Regions from separate parts of the Escherichia ruysiae genome, predicted to be linked through region 2. Evidence: predicted binding sites of a transcription regulator. Region 2 holds the regulator's gene; each other region holds the start of a gene.
What was found. Region 2 encodes Fur, which represses iron uptake genes when iron is present. Its sites were predicted from a motif close to ATAATAATGAGAACNACTATCAA; they were not measured.

Region 1 (4,352 bases), 2.2 Mb from region 2:
CAAATCAACATATACGTTAAACCTTTGTCGCATAATTCTGAGGTTTAGGGATCTTCCTGGTTCCCTGATTAACGCATCGAGAGCGTCTACCCTTAAAGGACGTTGAACCTGAAGGGAGAAAAGCGATGTCTCATTTAAAAGACCCGACCACGCAGTATTACACTGGTGAATATCCCAAACAGAAACAACCGACGCCAGGCATCCAGGCGAAGATGACGCCGGTGCCGGATTGTGGCGAGAAAACTTATGTTGGTAGCGGTCGCCTGAAAGATCGTAAAGCACTGGTGACAGGGGGCGATTCTGGTATCGGTCGTGCTGCCGCCATCGCTTACGCGCGTGAAGGCGCTGACGTGGCGATCAGTTATCTTCCGGCGGAAGAAGAAGACGCCCAGGATGTGAAAAAGATTATTGAAGAATGCGGACGCAAAGTCGTTCTGCTGCCGGGCGATTTAAGCGATGAGAAATTTGCCCGTTCGCTGGTTCACGACGCGCATAAGGCGTTAGGCGGGCTGGATATTATGGCGCTGGTCGCCGGGAAACAGGTTGCCATTCCTGATATTGCAGACCTCACCAGCGAACAGTTTCAAAAGACCTTTGCCATTAACGTTTTCGCGCTGTTCTGGTTAACCCAGGAAGCGATTCCCCTGCTGCCAAAAGGTGCCAGTATCATCACCACTTCGTCAATCCAGGCGTACCAGCCAAGCCCGCATTTACTGGATTACGCGGCAACGAAGGCGGCGATTCTGAACTACAGCCGTGGTCTGGCAAAACAGGTCGCGGAGAAAGGTATTCGGGTGAACATTGTCGCACCTGGCCCTATCTGGACGGCGCTGCAAATTTCCGGCGGACAGACGCAGGATAAGATCCCGCAGTTTGGTCAGAAAACGCCGATGAAGCGTGCGGGGCAACCGGCGGAACTGGCTCCTGTTTATGTTTATCTGGCAAGTCAGGAGTCGAGCTACGTCACCGCAGAAGTGCACGGCGTATGCGGCGGCGAACATTTAGGCTAAAAAAATGCCCGGTTGTGTGAAGCAACCGGGCATCATCGTACTTTTAACGCTTGCCGGGTGCGGCGTGAACGCCTTATTCGGCCGACAAACTCATGCAAATTCAATATATTGCGATAGATTTTGTAGGTCTGATAAGACGCGCCAGCGTCGCATCAGGCATTGAGCACCTAATGCCGGATGCGGCGTGAACGCCTTATCCGGCCTACATGTCATGAAAATTCAATACGTTGCGATAGATTTTGTAGGCCTGATAAGCGTAGCGCATCAGGCAATTCTGCTTTACTTCGCTTTGGCAGTTTCTTCGCCGACCAGACCTATCTTCAGATAACCCGCCTGATGCAGCGTATCCATGACCTTCATCAACGTCTCGTAATCAACGGTTTTATCCGCACGGAAGAAGATGGTGGTATCTTTCTTACCTTCGGTTAACGCATTCAGCGCCGTAACCATCGTTTCATCGGTGACCGGATCGTTACCGATAAACATCGAGTTGTCCGCCTTCACCGACAGATAAACCGGTTTTTCCGGGCGCGGCTGCGGCGTGCTGGTAGAAGCAGGCAAGTTCACCTTCACATCTACCGTCGCTAACGGTGCCGCCACCATAAAGATAATCAGCAAAACCAACATCACGTCGATAAACGGCGTCACGTTGATATCATGCATTTCGCCGTTATCGTCGAGGTTTTCGTTAAGATGCATTGCCATAGCGCATTACCCTGCACGTAATTTCTGTGCGACACGAACCGGATGCGCAGCGGCGCTGGCTTCCAGATCCAGGTCACGACTTTGCAGCAACAATACCTGCGCTGCAACATCACCCAGCATCGCTTTAAAGCCGCCAATCTGGCGCGCGAATACGTTATAGATAACGACCGCCGGAATCGCTGCCACCAGACCGATTGCTGTTGCCAACAATGCTTCTGCGATACCCGGCGCAACCACCGCCAGGTTGGTGGTCTGCGTTTGCGCAATACCGATAAAACTGTTCATGATGCCCCAGACCGTACCAAACAGCCCCACAAACGGCGAAATCGCGCCAATGGTTGCCAGATAGCCGTTACCGCGTCCCATTTGACGCCCCACAGCGGCGACCCGACGCTCCAGGCGGAAGCTGGTACGCTCTTTAATACCTTCGTTATCGTCGCTGCCTTCTGACAGTTCCAGCTCGTTCTGCGCTTCATTGAGCAAATGCAGGCTTAAGCTTTTGCTACCAAAATCAGCGGCGATATCGTTGGCCTGGTTTAGGGAACGCGCTTCAGCCAGCAGTTGCTGCTCGCGCTTAAGACGGCGCTTCTGATTGAAGAACTCTACGCTCTTACTGAAGAAGATTGCCCAAGTGACAACGGAGGCCAAAATAAGCCCAATCATCACGCACTTAACGACAATATCGGCGTGCTGATACATACCCCAGACGGAAAGGTCCGTCTGCATTAAATTATTACCCACTGTGTATCTCCAGGACGCAAGTCACAAAATCTGCGCATAATAATATCAAAACGACGTCGAATTGATAGTCGTTCTCATTACTATTTGCATACTGCCGTACCTTTGCTTTCTTTTCTTTGCGTTTACGCAGTAAAAAAGCCACCAGAACGCCATTTGCGAAAATTTTCTTCTTTATGCCAATTCTTCAGGATGCGCTCGCTGTTATTCATGCTAGTTTAGACATCCAGACGTATAAAAACAGGAATCCCGACATGGCGGACAAAAAGCTTGATACTCAACTGGTGAATGCAGGACGCAGCAAAAAATACACTCTCGGCGCGGTGAATAGCGTGATTCAGCGCGCCTCTTCGCTGGTTTTTGATAGCGTTGAAGCGAAAAAACATGCGACGCGTAATCGCGCCAACGGCGAATTGTTCTATGGACGGCGCGGAACGTTAACCCACTTCTCGTTACAAGAAGCAATGTGCGAACTGGAAGGTGGCGCCGGCTGTGCACTGTTTCCTTGCGGTGCGGCCGCCGTTGCCAATTCCATTCTTGCTTTTGTCGAACAGGGCGATCATGTATTGATGACCAATACCGCCTATGAACCGAGTCAGGATTTCTGTAGCAAAATCCTCAGCAAACTGGGCGTAACGACATCGTGGTTTGATCCGCTGATTGGCGCGGATATCGTTAAACATCTGCAGCCAAACACTAAAATCGTCTTTCTGGAATCGCCAGGCTCCATCACTATGGAAGTCCACGACGTTCCGGCGATTGTTGCTGCCGTGCGCAGTGTCGTGCCAGACGCCATCATTATGATCGATAACACCTGGGCTGCCGGGGTGCTTTTTCAAGCTCTTGATTTTGGTATTGATATTTCGATTCAGGCGGGAACCAAGTATCTGATAGGTCACTCGGATGCCATGATCGGCACCGCAGTATGCAATGCCCGTTGCTGGGAGCAACTACGGGAGAACGCTTATCTGATGGGACAAATGGTCGATGCCGATACTGCTTATATGACCAGCCGTGGCCTGCGCACATTAGGTGTGCGTTTGCGTCAACATCATGAAAGCAGTCTGAAAGTGGCTGAATGGCTGGCAGAACATCCGCAAGTAGCGCGAGTTAACCACCCTGCTCTGCCGGAAAGTAAAGGTCACGAATTCTGGAAACGAGACTTTACAGGCAGCAGCGGGCTATTTTCCTTTGTGCTTAAGAAAAAACTCAACGATGAAGAACTGGCGAACTATCTGGATAACTTCAGTTTATTTAGCATGGCCTACTCGTGGGGCGGTTATGAATCGTTGATCCTCGCGAATCAGCCGGAACATATCGCCGCCATCCGCCCACAAGGAAAGATTGATTTCAGCGGCACATTGATTCGCCTGCATATTGGTCTGGAAAACGTCGACGATCTGATTGCCGATCTGAACGCGGGATTTACCCGAATTGTGTAACATTGCCAAATTTGGACAATTTTGCAGACATTTAATTGTGAATAGTCTTAAATTGTTGCGTCCGGGATCAAGGCGTCCCGGACAATTCAGGAGTACAATAGGCAAATAAAGGCTTAAACGCTGTTCCACAGGAAAGTCCATGGCTGTTATTCAAGACATTATCGCTGCGCTCTGGCAACACGACTTTGCCGCGCTGGCGGATCCTCATATTGTTAGCGTTGTTTACTTTGTCATGTTTGCCACGCTGTTTTTAGAAAACGGTCTGCTGCCCGCTTCATTTTTGCCAGGCGACAGCTTGTTGATACTGGCTGGCGCACTGATTGCCCAGGGGGTGATGGATTTTCTGCCAACAATCGTGATTCTGACTGCCGCAGCCAGCCTGGGCTGCTGGTTAAGTTATATTCAGGGGCGTTGGCTAGGTAATACCAAAACGGTGAAAGGCTGGCTGGCACAGCTT
Region 2 (4,352 bases):
AAATAAATTTAAAAACACAAATCATAATTAAATAAAATGTAACCGCTTTCATCCTACTGGAAAGCCACATATTTTTTCTTCTACAAACTCTTCTGCTGCAAACTTAAATCCTGTAACAAAAATCATCAAAATATGTGCGGTTGCTCATGTTCTTACATTCTCGTTACAGAAAGAGATTGATAATTCGCGTCGCGAAAAATAGTCTGTTCCTGTAGTCAGCGAGACTTTTCTCAACGCTACTTTTTTAATTTTTATTTTTTTCGCTGTTCACCTGTGGTGCAGCAATTTATACGTCAAAGAGGATTAACCCATGCGTGCGTTTAGTGGCAAACGTAGTACGCTGGCGCTGGCTATCGCCGGTGTTACAGCAATGTCGGGCTTTATGGCAATGCCGGAGGCTCGCGCCGAAGGATTCATCGACGATTCAACCTTAACCGGCGGTATCTATTACTGGCAGCGTGAACGCGACCGTAAAGATGTTACCGACGGTGACAAATACAAAACCAACCTTTCTCACTCCACCTGGAACGCCAACCTCGATTTTCAGTCTGGTTATGCTGCTGATATGTTCGGCCTTGATATTGCCGCATTTACGGCGATTGAAATGGCAGAAAACGGCGACAGCTCTCACCCGAACGAAATCGCGTTTTCAAAAAGTAATAAAGCCTATGACGAAGACTGGTCCGGCGATAAAAGCGGTATAAGCCTGTATAAAGCAGCGGCTAAATTTAAATACGGTCCGGCGTGGGCGAGGGCTGGTTATATTCAGCCAACCGGTCAGACGCTGTTAGCGCCGCACTGGAGCTTTATGCCGGGTACTTATCAGGGTGCGGAAGCCGGGGCGAATTTTGATTACGGCGATGCCGGTGCGTTGAGTTTCTCCTACATGTGGACCAACGAATACAAAGCGCCGTGGCATCTGGAAATGGATGAGTTTTATCAGAACGATAAAACCACCAAAGTTGATTATCTGCACTCCCTCGGGGCGAAGTACGACTTCAAAAATAACTTCGTACTGGAAGCGGCGTTTGGTCAGGCGGAAGGGTATATCGATCAATATTTTGCCAAAGCCAGCTATAAATTTGATATCGCCGGTAGCCCGTTAACCACCAGCTACCAGTTCTACGGTACGCGCGACAAAGTTGACGATCGCAGCGTCAACGATCTTTATGACGGCACCGCCTGGCTGCAGGCGTTGACCTTTGGCTACCGGGCGGCTGACGTAGTGGATTTGCGCCTCGAAGGCACCTGGGTTAAAGCCGATGGTCAGCAGGGATACTTCCTGCAACGTATGACCCCAACCTACGCTTCCTCGAACGGTCGCCTGGATATCTGGTGGGATAACCGCTCTGACTTTAACGCCAACGGCGAAAAAGCGGTCTTCTTCGGTGCGATGTATGACCTGAAAAACTGGAATCTTCCCGGCTTCGCCATCGGCGCTTCCTACGTTTATGCATGGGATGCCAAACCAGCGACATGGCAGAGCAATCCGGATGCGTACTACGACAAAAACCGGACTATCGAAGAGTCTGCTTACAGTCTGGATGCGGTCTACACCATTCAGGACGGTCGCGCCAAGGGCACGATGTTCAAACTGCATTTCACCGAATACGACAACCACTCCGACATCCCAAGCTGGGGTGGCGGTTACGGCAACATCTTCCAGGATGAGCGTGACGTGAAATTCATGGTTATCGCGCCGTTCACTATCTTCTGATGCCCGACGCGGCAGGTATTTCGCCTGCCGCGCGTTTGAGGAATTTGCTATGAAAAAACTGATTCTCATCGCCATGATGGCATCGGGGCTGGTGGCTTGTGCGCAATCAACCGCGCCACAGGAAGACAGTCGTCTGAAAGAAGCTTACAGCGCCTGCATCAACACAGCACAAGGCTCGCCGGAAAAAATTGAGGCCTGCCAGAGCGTGTTAAACGTGCTGAAGAAAGAGAAACAACATCAGCAGTTTGCCGACCAGGAAAGTGTGCGGGTACTGGATTATCAGCAGTGTCTGCGCGCAACGCAAACCGGTAACGACCAGGCAGTGAAAGCCGATTGCGATAAAGTCTGGCAGGAAATTCGCAGTAATAACGCTACGCAGTAAAAACAAAAAAAGCGAGGGCTGTAACTCTCGCTTGTTCTTATTTCCCTGGTATAAAAAAGCCAACCCGCAGGTTGGCTTTTCTCGTTCAGGCTGACTTATTTGCCTTCGTGCGCGTGCTCATCTTCGCGGCAATCGCCTTCGGCGCAGTGACCGTAAAGATAGAGACTATGGTTAGTCAGGCGAATACCATGTTTCGCGGCGATTTCACGCTGACGCGCTTCGATAGATTCATCACTAAATTCAATAACCTTGCCGCAGTCGAGGCAGATCAGGTGATCGTGATGATGTTGCTGGGTCAGTTCAAATACGGATTTACCGCCTTCAAAATTGTGGCGGGTGACGATACCGGCATCGTCAAACTGGTTCAGTACGCGATATACCGTAGCCAGACCAATTTCTTCACCCATATCGATCAGACGTTTGTATAAATCTTCCGCACTGACGTGATGGTTGTCCGGCTCCTGAAGAACTTCCAGGATTTTTAAACGAGGAAGCGTTACTTTCAGGCCAGCTTTCTTTAGGGCGGTATTGTTATCAGTCATGCGGAATCTGTCCTGTTACTAAGCGGTTCACTTCATTAGGAGAAGTGACAGAATTTGCTCTTGAGATAATGCGTATCATTATAGAATTGCCACGCCTAAATGAAAACTACAAGTCCCTGGCAAATATTGTTAATAAAAACGTGGCTTAGCTTACATTTACATCGGCAAGGCCACTTCAATACTGGAACATTGTACAGGTACTACGGCAAAAGTTACAAATTTGTAGCAATTATTTTGATTGGCATTATCTATTAATACGGCGTAGACATTAGCCTACACCGCATCACATCAGGCGTTGATAATTTCGTCGAGATGCAGCTCTTCAGAAATTTGCTTAACCCATTTTTCCACGCGTTCAGCGGTCAGTTCCGGCTGACGGTCTTCGTCAATAGCCAGGCCGACAAAGTGATCGTCATCTGCCAGACCTTTTGATGCTTCGAAATGGTAGCCCGCAGTTGGCCAGTGACCCACGATAGTCGCGCCGCGCGGTTCGATGATGTCACGGATAGTGCCTAATGCATCACAGAAATATTCGGCGTAATCTTCCTGGTCGCCACAGCCAAACAGGGCAACCAGTTTACCATTGAAATCAATCTCTTCGAGAGTCGGGAAGAAGTCGTCCCAGTCACACTGCGCTTCGCCGTAATACCAGGTTGGGATACCCAGCAGCAGAATGTCATAAGCTTCCAGATCTTCTTTGCTGCTTTTTGCAATGTCATGGACATCGGCAACGTCTTTACCAAGCTGTTTTTGAATCATTTTTGCGATATTTTCGGTATTACCGGTGTCGCTGCCGAAAAAGATGCCAGTGATAGCCATGAGTGAAATAACCTCTTGAAACTTATTGAAATGGGGGTGGCAAATTGCCCACGGATAAAGGCAATCATAGCAGAACAGGCAGTCTTGCGGAATCAGCAAACGGGCAGGACTGCACACTGTGCTACATGAAAGTGGAAATTTAAACGATGCCTTGACTACGCAGTGCCGCCAACTGCTGCATCAAAATCTCTTCGATCAGTTCGCTACGGCTCATATTGCGCGACTCTGCCAGCTCATTCAGCGCCTCGACAGCTTCCGCGTTCAGCTTCAGTTCGACACGCTTAAGACCACGTACTTTGTCGCGTTTTAGCTGGTTGCGTTTATTAATACGCAGCTGTTCATCGCGCGAAAGCGGATTGGTTTTCGGTCGTCCCGGTCGACGCTCGTGCGCGAACAGATCTAATGTCGTACGGTCCGTTTGTTCTTTGGCCATGATCTTGGTGACTTCGGGGGAAACAATCAGCCGGGCGTCTGCCCGGATGGATAGCGCGCCATAATACATCAGCGCGATGAGTCACGCCAACGCCCACGCGCGGAAAGCGACGCGGACGCTGGGTTTTTAATCAGTTGCGTTAATCATTGAGATAGCGACGGATGGCGCGCAGTACCGCATCAGGTTTTTCGGCGTGTACCCAGTGACCCGCACCCGCAATCACATGCGCCCGTGCCTGCGGGAATTGCGCCAGTAAATCATCACGATATTGTTCAGTGACATACGGTGAATTACCGCCGGGGATAAACAGGGCAGGGTGATCCCATGCCGGGATTTTCTCCCAGCCAACAATATGCGGATACTGATCCCACAACACTGGCACGTTAAAACGCCATTCACCATCAACGTAAGATTTCAGCAGAAACTGAATCACCCCTTCTTCATTCAGATGTTGGCGCA
Region 3 (4,352 bases), 1.1 Mb from region 2:
CATCGGCTGCGGGGTGTTCAGCGTCTGGCTGATCTGGGTTGCTTCCATACGACCCCGTAACGCCAGCAAATCACGCACCTGAATGAGCGAAGCCATTGCCGTGTCCTTAGTGGCAATCGCCAGTGGTGCTGGCTGCGCAGCAACTGCTTACCGTTTTGCGGCTTGCCAGTAGTTCGATATCGACTCGACTACGCGCGCGGCGCAGCAGGCCAATAACCACGATGTTAAACAGGACAACCGCCAGAATGCACACCAGGCTGTAAGTTGGGTGCTGGCTGTAGCTGGCGACCTGATAGAACAATGTTGCCAGCGAGTAAGCGATATTCAGCCCCCACAGGATGGAGAAGCCCATCCAGCCACGGCTTGATTCACGGGCAATGGCACCCATCACCGAAATGCAAGGTACATACAGCAGGACGAATATCAGATAGCTGTAAGCAGCCGCCGCGCTACCGAATTTCTCATCCATCACGCCCATTGCCCCAGTACCCATTTCGCCGTCGCCTTTGCTGGCTTCAATTGGGTTCATCAGTACGCTAAGGCTGAAGGTGTCTTTCAGGCTCTGCCAGGTTTCATCTACCGCGCTGAACAGCTCTTCACCGAGGTTAAATTCCGCCGGATTGAACTCTTCGTCCTGAATGTTTTCTGCGGTATAGAGGGTGTTGAGAGTACCCACCACCACTTCTTTCGCCATTGCGCCAGTAAACAGTCCAACCGTTGCCTGCCAGTTATCTTCATGCACGCCAATCGGCTTGAAGACTGGAGTGATCACGCGGCTGACAGAGGCCAGCGCCGAGTCGTTGATGTTATCGACGATTTTCCCACTCAGCGAGAAGCTGTTGAATGCGCTCAGGAAAATGCTGACGATGATAATCACTTTACCGGCGCGCAGAACGAAGCCTTTCAAACGCTGCCAGGTCTGGATAATCAGACTCTTAATGTGTGGTACGTGATAGACCGGTAGCTCCATGACAAACGGCGTCGCTTCACCGCGCATAATGGTGTATTTGAGCATCAGACCCGTCAGTACCGCCATCACAATACCGATGACATACAGTGAGAACACAGCCAGCGCGCCATTCTGCCCGAAGAACGCGGCAGCAAATACTGCGAAGATTGCCAGACGAGCACCGCAGGACATAAATGGCGCCATCATGATAGTCATCAGACGTTCACGCGGAGCATCAAGAGTGCGCGCACCCATCACCGACGGTACGTTACAACCGAAGCCAACGATCAACGGCACAAAGGATTTCCCTGGCAGACCCAACGCTTGCATCAGACGGTCCATCACAAATGCCGCTCTCGCCATATACCCGGAGTCCTCGAGGAAGGAGAGGAACAGGTACATCATGCCGATCTGCGGCACCAGTGGCAGAACGGTGTTAATACCGCCACCCAGCCCCTGGGCGAGGAAGATAGTCAGCCAGTCAGGGAAGTGGAGCGTGTAGCCAATCCACTGAATACCATGCACAAAGAGTGCCACGGAACCGACGTCAAACAGCGGCTGTAACGCCCCGCCGATGTTGATAGCCAGCAGGAACATCAGATACATCACAAAGAGGAAAATTGGCAGACCGAGGAATCGGTTGAGCACGATTTTATCTACTGCCGTGGTGAAACGGCTGGGTTCTGCCGTCAGGGTATTGCTCACCACATCGCAGATGGCAGCAATACACTGGTAACGCGCATCGGCAATGTGCAGCGCCGGATCGTCCATCTCATTACGCAGACGGGCGAGGGCTGCATCCAGATGCTGCGACGCTTCACCGGCGTAGGCGCGGCTGTAGATATCGCCTTCCAACATTTGCAGACCCAGCCAGCGGCGATGTTTCAGCGGGATGTCAGAGGGCATTACTTTTGCCAGCGCGTCGGCTTCATTGATGAGCGGCTGGGCGTAATGCACCAGTTCCACGTTCTCGTTAGCTTTATAGCGATCGACCGCCAGTTTGAGGGCTTCGATACCGCGACCACGCGTGGAAACCAGCGGGATCACCGGGCAGCCAAGACGCGCCGACAGAGCATCAATTTCAATACGAATATTTTGCTTCTCGGCAATGTCGAGCATGTTCAGTGCCACGATGCAGGGAATGCCGAGTTCCAGCAGTTGCAGCGTCAGGTACAGGTTACGCTCAAGGTTAGACGCATCCACCACGTTAATCAGCAGATCGGCGTCGCCACTCAAAATGTAGTGACAGGCGATTTGCTCATCAAGCGAAGTTTGCGATGAGATGGTAGTCAGAGAATAGGTGCCGGGCAGGTCAACCAGGGTGACCTGATGATCGGTGGTGGAGAACTGACCCTCTTTACGTTCGACGGTAACGCCAGCCCAGTTTCCTACACGCTGACGTGCGCCGGTGAGCTGGTTAAATAAGGTTGTCTTGCCAGAATTTGGATTACCAATTAAGCCAATGGTTAATTTTTTCATTGTTATTCTCACCGTATTAACAGGAAACCGCTTCCACTTCTAATAAGGCCAGATCTTTTTTGCGTAATACCAGGCTCACACGGCGAGTTTCGATATGAATGGGATCACCGAGTGGAGCGACGCGCACCACATTAAAAGAGGAGCCAGGTAACATGCCAAGAGAAAGCAGCTTCTGACGATATGCCGGGCTGATTTCACGGGAAAAGCCAGTGATTTTCCACGCAGTATCTGGAGTGTATTGCATAGGTGCCTACTTGTTTCTCATTAACTGGATAACTACCTCATGGGGCGTTTGACAGCGACATGAGACCAGATGATTTGCCAACGAAGGAGAGATTAAATAATCAACAGTACAATGATAATGAGAATGGTTTCTATCAGCAATACTTAAAATGTGTGCGAATGTTGGTTTAGATAATAATCTGACTCAATGTTGATATGGCTCAAGGTTATATCTGGGGCAAAATAAAATTCGAGTGACGAATTATTAGGGCGGCTTGATGTTTAATTAAGGTTTTAATTGTTAATGATGTGATAAATATTAGCGGAATATATTGTGGTTTTGGCTGTGGAATAAAAATACCGGAGCCAGGCAAGTGCACGGACGGTCCCCTCGCCCCATCGGGGAGAGGGCTAGGGAGAGGGGGGAAAGTTGTGCCTGTTTTGACCCGTAAGCGAGTTTGTCAGCAATCTCAAATGCCGGAGATGTTCTCCGGCACTTTTATGTCAGTTAAGGCGTTTATTGCCAGATGCGGCGTGAACGCCTTATCTGGCCTACGAACCCGTGCAAAGCTGAACCGTAGGCCAGTCATAGTGTTTAACGCTTTTTACCCATTGCCGCTGCCAGCGCATCCATCATCGCACTGTTACCGGCTGTCTGCGCTTCACGACCGCGCGGTTTGGCTGCCGGGCGGTTGTTTTGCGGGCGATCGTTACCGCTGCCGCGACGGGCGTTGGTTTCACCTGGCTGCTCGTCCAGACGCATGGTCAGGGCGATACGTTTACGCTGAAGATCGACTTCCAGCACTTTCACCTTCACAATGTCGCCCGCTTTCACCACGGTATGCGGATCTTCCACAAACTTGTTCGACAATGAAGAGATGTGAACCAGGCCGTCCTGATGCACCCCGATATCGACAAACGCGCCAAAGTTAGTGACGTTGGTGACTGCGCCTTCGAGGATCATGCCCGGTTGCAGATCGTTCATTGTCTCGACGCCATCGGCAAACTGAGCGGTTTTAAATTCCGGACGCGGGTCGCGGCCCGGTTTTTCCAGCTCTTTGATGATGTCGGTTACCGTCGGCACACCGAATTTCTCATCGGTAAAGTCAGAGGCTTTCAGGTTACGCAGTTCGCTGCTGTTACCCATCAGATCTTTCAGCGCCTGCTGTGTTGCCGCCAGAATACGTTCAACCACCGGATAGGCTTCCGGGTGAACGGTAGAAGCGTCAAGCGGGTTATCACCGTGGTTAATACGCAGGAAGCCCGCGCACTGCTCAAAGGCTTTTGGCCCCAAGCGGCTCACTTTTAACAGTTGCTGACGGTTCTGGAACTGACCGTTCTCGTCACGCCAGGCAACTATGTTTTGCGCCATCATGCGCGTCAGGCCCGCCACGCGGGTTAACAGCGGAACGGAAGCGGTGTTGAGATCAACGCCAACGGCGTTAACGCAGTCTTCCACCACTGCGTCCAGTTTGCGAGCCAGCTGCGACTGGCTAACATCATGCTGATACTGACCCACGCCGATAGATTTCGGATCGATTTTCACCAGTTCTGCCAGCGGATCCTGCAAACGACGGGCGATAGACACTGCGCCACGCAGCGAAACATCGAGCTCCGGGAACTCCTGCGCTGCCAGCTCGGAAGCCGAGTAAACCGATGCGCCTGCTTCGCTGACGATCACTTTCTGCGCCGTTACTTTCGG

Region 1: the regulator Fur is predicted to act here: its motif matches at 2,518-2,540, upstream of exbB (tol-pal system-associated acyl-CoA thioesterase).
Region 3: the regulator Fur is predicted to act here: its motif matches at 2,784-2,806, upstream of feoA (ferrous iron transporter A).

Annotation. Positions count from the first base shown of each region.
Region 1 covers NZ_JAVIWS010000001.1:1,867,428-1,871,779, forward strand. The annotation lists gene yghA (NADP(+)-dependent aldehyde reductase) at 126-1,010, shown strand; gene exbD (TonB system transport protein ExbD) at 1,290-1,715, opposite strand; gene exbB (tol-pal system-associated acyl-CoA thioesterase) at 1,722-2,456, opposite strand; gene metC (cystathionine beta-lyase) at 2,708-3,895, shown strand; gene yghB (DedA family general envelope maintenance protein YghB) at 4,035-4,352, shown strand, end outside.
Region 2 covers NZ_JAVIWS010000001.1:4,046,206-4,050,557, forward strand. The annotation lists gene chiP (chitoporin ChiP) at 311-1,717, shown strand; gene RGV86_RS19395 (ChiQ/YbfN family lipoprotein) at 1,767-2,099, shown strand; gene fur (ferric iron uptake transcriptional regulator) at 2,195-2,641, opposite strand; gene uof (fur leader peptide) at 2,634-2,720, opposite strand; gene fldA (flavodoxin FldA) at 2,930-3,460, opposite strand; gene ybfE (LexA regulated protein) at 3,600-3,893, opposite strand; gene ybfF (esterase) at 4,033-4,352, opposite strand, start outside.
Region 3 covers NZ_JAVIWS010000001.1:2,995,859-3,000,210, forward strand. The annotation lists gene feoC ([Fe-S]-dependent transcriptional repressor FeoC) at 1-96, opposite strand, end outside; gene feoB (Fe(2+) transporter permease subunit FeoB) at 107-2,428, opposite strand; gene feoA (ferrous iron transporter A) at 2,445-2,672, opposite strand; gene RGV86_RS14425 (Tex family protein) at 3,246-4,352, opposite strand, start outside.